2 regions of the Ensifer sp. PDNC004 genome follow, and region 2 is predicted to be linked to the other one. Evidence: riboswitches for the same ligand, from Rfam matches in the RefSeq annotation. Region 2 holds a riboswitch; the other holds the start of a gene.
What was found. Region 2 has a riboswitch for S-adenosylmethionine ahead of JVX98_RS19795 (O-succinylhomoserine sulfhydrylase). Riboswitches for the same ligand answer to the same signal wherever they lie in the genome.
Positions count from the first base shown of each region.

Region 1: another riboswitch for S-adenosylmethionine. It lies ahead of metA (homoserine O-succinyltransferase); the one in region 2 lies ahead of JVX98_RS19795 (O-succinylhomoserine sulfhydrylase).

Region 1 is NZ_CP070353.1:3,132,366-3,134,559, forward strand. Features, by position in the region: gene metA (homoserine O-succinyltransferase) at 1-815, opposite strand, end outside; SAM riboswitch at 877-954, opposite strand; gene JVX98_RS23415 (NUDIX domain-containing protein) at 1,079-1,519, opposite strand; gene JVX98_RS23420 (MoxR family ATPase) at 1,516-2,194, opposite strand, start outside.
Region 2 is NZ_CP070353.1:2,373,249-2,375,442, forward strand. Features, by position in the region: gene JVX98_RS19790 (2'-deoxycytidine 5'-triphosphate deaminase) at 1-957, opposite strand, end outside; SAM riboswitch at 1,032-1,110, shown strand; gene JVX98_RS19795 (O-succinylhomoserine sulfhydrylase) at 1,155-2,194, shown strand, end outside.

The DNA of each region.
Region 1 (2,194 bases), 760 kb from region 2:
GGCAGGGTCGAATCGTTGTGCGGGAAGTAGTCGTGCGGCATCTTGATCGGCACGCCCGCATCCACGTCGCGGAAGTATTCGTCCGACAGCGAGGTCGAATCATACTCCACGTGGTTGAACATGTAGAGCCGGTTGCCCTTCTTCTCGTGCACCAGGCAGACGCCCATCTCCTTCGATTCCATCAGGATTTCGAGGCTCGGCACCTTGTCGATGTCGGCGCGGCGGACCTCGGTCCAGCGCGAGACCGGGACGGCGAAATCGTCGGAGAAGCCATTGAGGTAGACGGAGGAACGATTGAGGTTCTGGTGGCGGTAGACGCCGAAGGCCTTTTCCTTCAGCGGATACTTCGGCACGTTGTGGAAGTGATAGATCGCCGCCATCGCGCCCCAGCAGACGTTGAGCGTCGAATGCACGTTGGTCTCGGTCCAGTCGAGGATGCGCTTCAGCTCGTCCCAATAGGTGACGTCCTCGTATTCGAGCGTCTCGACCGGCGCGCCGGTGATTATGAAGCCGTCGAACTTGCGGCCCTGCACTTCTTCCCAGGTCTCGTAGAAGGAGAGCAGGTGATCTTCCGAGGTGTTCTTGGCCCGGTGAGCGCCGATGCGCACCAGTGACAATTCCACCTGCAGCGGCGAGGCGCCGATCAGGCGCGCCATCTGGATCTCCGTCTTGATCTTGTTCGGCATGAGGTTCAGGAGCCCGATCTGGAGCGGGCGGATATCCTGACGGATCGCCACGGTCTCGGTCATCACCCGCACGCCCTCATGCACGAGGGTTTCGAAGGCGGGCAGCGTATCGGGAATCTTGATGGGCATGGGCTTCCACTCGATCAATACAAAAAAACCGGCGGCGATTGATCGCGACCGGTCCTCGGAAATCCAACTTTCCTCGGCCCTTTAGCGACTTGTTTAACGTGGCTGCAAGCCGGCCGGCCAAATCACCACAGGGAATTTGATAGCGCGAGTGGGCCGCGGGGGTCAAGAAAAACGATTCGGGGTGTCGTGGTCCCTCATCCCGCTGCCGCGACCTTCTCGCCGTTTTGACGGGGAGGAGGCGCCTTGCTGCTCCCAGTTGGCGTCTACCACTCAACAGTTCGCAGCAGGCTTAGAGCCTCCCGCATGCCATAACCGAGCCGGCGCTCAGCCTCATCGAGGCCGAGCCAGAAGAAGCGGAAGCGGATCGGCTCGCCGCCGCCAAAAGGCGTCATTTCCTGATGTATCCAGGTCTGCCGTTGCTCGCCGGCGAGCGCGACGTGAAAGTAGTGCCGCCGATGGCAGATCGTCCTGCCGTCCTTCGGGTAGTGGTAGTCCTGCGTGACGAGATGTGTGAGTGTCTGCGACGGCGTCAGCCCTGTCTCCTCGACGAACTCCCGCAAGGCCGATGTCTGCGGGCTTTCGCCCGGCTCCATCGTGCCGCCCGGCACCTGCAGCTCGATCTCGGGAAAGTCCGGTTCGTCGAAGACCAGCAGCCGGTCCTGCCAGGTGCCATAGATCAGCACCTTATGGGCGTCGGGCGTCATTGGTCGCGGCGGGCCATGAAGGCGAGGCGCTCGAAGAGGTGCACGTCCTGCTCGTTCTTCAGCAGCGCACCATGCAGCTTCGGCAGCATGGTCTTGGCGTCGGCCCTGAGGTCGGCCGGATCGACCTCGTCGGCGACGAGCAGGCGGATCCAGTCGAGCGCCTCGGACGTGGAGGGTTTCTTCTTCAGGCCCGGCACCTGGCGGATGTCGTAGAAGGCGGCGAGCGCTGCGGACAGCAGCGTCTTGCGGATGCCGGGATAATGCACCTCGACGATGCGGGCGAGCGTGTCCGCGTCGGGGAAGCGGATATAGTGAAAGAAGCAGCGGCGCAAAAATGCGTCCGGCAGCTCCTTCTCGTTGTTGGACGTGATGATGACGATCGGCCGGTGACGGGCGCCGATCATCTCGCCGGTCTCGTAGACATGGAATTCCATGCGGTCGAGTTCCTGCAGCAGGTCGTTCGGAAACTCGATGTCGGCCTTGTCGATCTCGTCGATCAGAAGCACCACGCGGCGGTCCGCCTCGAAGGCCTGCCAGAGCTTGCCCTTGCGGATGTAGTTGCGGACCTCGTTGACGCGCTCGTCGCCGAGCTGGCTGTCGCGAAGCCGCGACACGGCGTCATATTCGTAAAGGCCCTGCTGCGCCTTGGTCGTCGACTTGACGCTCCATTCGATC
Region 2 (2,194 bases):
GAACGGCACCTCGTGGCTGCGCACTTCCAGCACCGCACGGCTGCCCGTGCCGCCGGCAGAGGCATGGCCGAAGCCCGGATCGAAGAAACCGGCGTAATGCACGCGGAACTCGCCGACCAGCGGATCGAACGGCGTCATCTCGGCCGCATAAAGCGGCGGCACATGCACGGCCTCGCGCGAGACGAGAATGTAGAACTCATCCGGATCGAGGATCATTTCGTCGCGGCCGCGGCTATAAAGCGGCTCCCAGAAATCGAAGATCGCGTGCTGCGCCTTCTTGTCGACGTCGATAACCGCCGTGTGGTGCTTGCCGCGATAGCCGATCAGGCCTTCGGGTCCGGTGCCCTTCAGATCGATCGACAGCGCGATACCGCCGCCGCTGACATTCGGCTTGTCGCTCGCCACCAGCACGTCGCTATCATGCAGCGCCTGCAATTCCTGCTCCGACAGGATCGATTGGCCCATGCGGAAGCGGATCTGCGACAGGCGCGAGCCGCGGCGCACGACGATCGGGAAGGTGCGCGGGCTGATTTCGAGATAAAGCGGACCGCTGTAGCCGGCCGGGATCTTGTCGAACTCCTGGGCGCGGTCGGTGATGACGCGGGTGAAGATGTCGAGGCGGCCGGTCGAGCTCTTCGGGTTGGCCGAGGCCGACATGCCCTTGGGCAGCGCCAGGCTTTCCATCAGCGGCACGATGTAGACGCAGCCGGTCTCCAGCACCGCACCCTCGGTCAGGTCGACCACGTGCAGCTTCAGCCGGTCGAGCTTGTCGGCAACGAGATGAGACGGACCCGGCATGAAGCTGGCGCGGACGCGAAAAGCCTTGGCGCCGAGGCGCAGGTCGAGGCTTGCCGGCTGGATCTGATCGTCATCCAGCGGCTTCTCGCTCTTCAGGCGTCCCGATTCGAACAGCGCGGCGATCGCGCGATCGGCCAAAATCCCAGTGTCGCGGCCCATTGCAGTCCTCTTTTCAGTTGCGAGACAAAACCAAACTCCGGGAATTGACGCAAGCGTACCCTGGCAGTATTGAAGCTTTATCCCGTGGTGATTTGGCCGGTCGGCTTGCAGCCACGTTAAACAAGTAGCTAAAAAGGCCGGGTGTCAAACCGGCCCTTCACGCGGCCGGTTTTTTTGTTTTTGAAAGTGATCGTCACATGAGCAAAAACTGGCGCCCCGCAACGCAACTGGTCCATGGCGGCACGACCCGCTCCCAGCACGGCGAGACCTCCGAAGCGATCTTCCTCACCCAGGGCTTCGTCTACGAGACTTCGGAAGCCGCCGAGGCGCGCTTCAAGGGCGAGACCGAAGGTTTCATCTACGCCCGCTACGGCAGCCCGACCAACGACATGTTCGAAAAGCGCATGTGCATGCTGGAAGGCGCTGAAGACGCGCGCGCCACCGCATCGGGCATGGCCGCGGTCACCGCCGCCATCCTCTGCCAGCTGAAGGCCGGCGATCATATCGTCGCTGCCCGCGCGCTCTTCGGCTCCTGCCGTTGGGTGGTCGAGACGCTGGCGCCGAAATACGGCATCGAATGCACGCTCGTCGACGGACGTGATCTCGCCAACTGGGAAAAGGCGATCCAGAAGAACACCAAGGTCTTCTTCCTCGAAAGCCCGACCAACCCGACGCTTGAAGTCATCGACATTGCCGGTGTCGCCAAGCTTGCCAACCAGATCGGCGCCAAGGTCGTCGTCGACAACGTCTTTGCGACGCCGCTCTTCCAGAAGCCGCTGGAACTCGGCGCCCATATCGTCGTCTATTCCGCCACCAAGCATATCGACGGCCAGGGCCGATGCCTCGGCGGCGTGGTGCTTTCCGACAAGGAATGGATCAACGAGCACCTGCACGACTACTTCCGCCACACCGGCCCGGCGATGTCGCCGTTCAACGCCTGGACGCTGCTGAAGGGCATCGAGACGCTGCCGCTGCGCGTGCGCCAGCAGACGGAAACGGCCCGCCGCGTCGCCGACTTCCTGGCGGAACAGCCGCAGGTCGCGAAGGTCATCTATCCCGGCCGCAAGGACCACCCGCAGGCCGACATCATCGCCAAGCAGATGACCGGCGGCTCGACGCTCGTCGCGTTTGAACTGAAGGGCGGCAAGGACGCTGCCTTCGCGCTGCAGAATGCGTTGGAGATCGTGCGCATCTCCAACAACCTCGGCGACAGCAAGAGCCTGATCACCCATCCGGC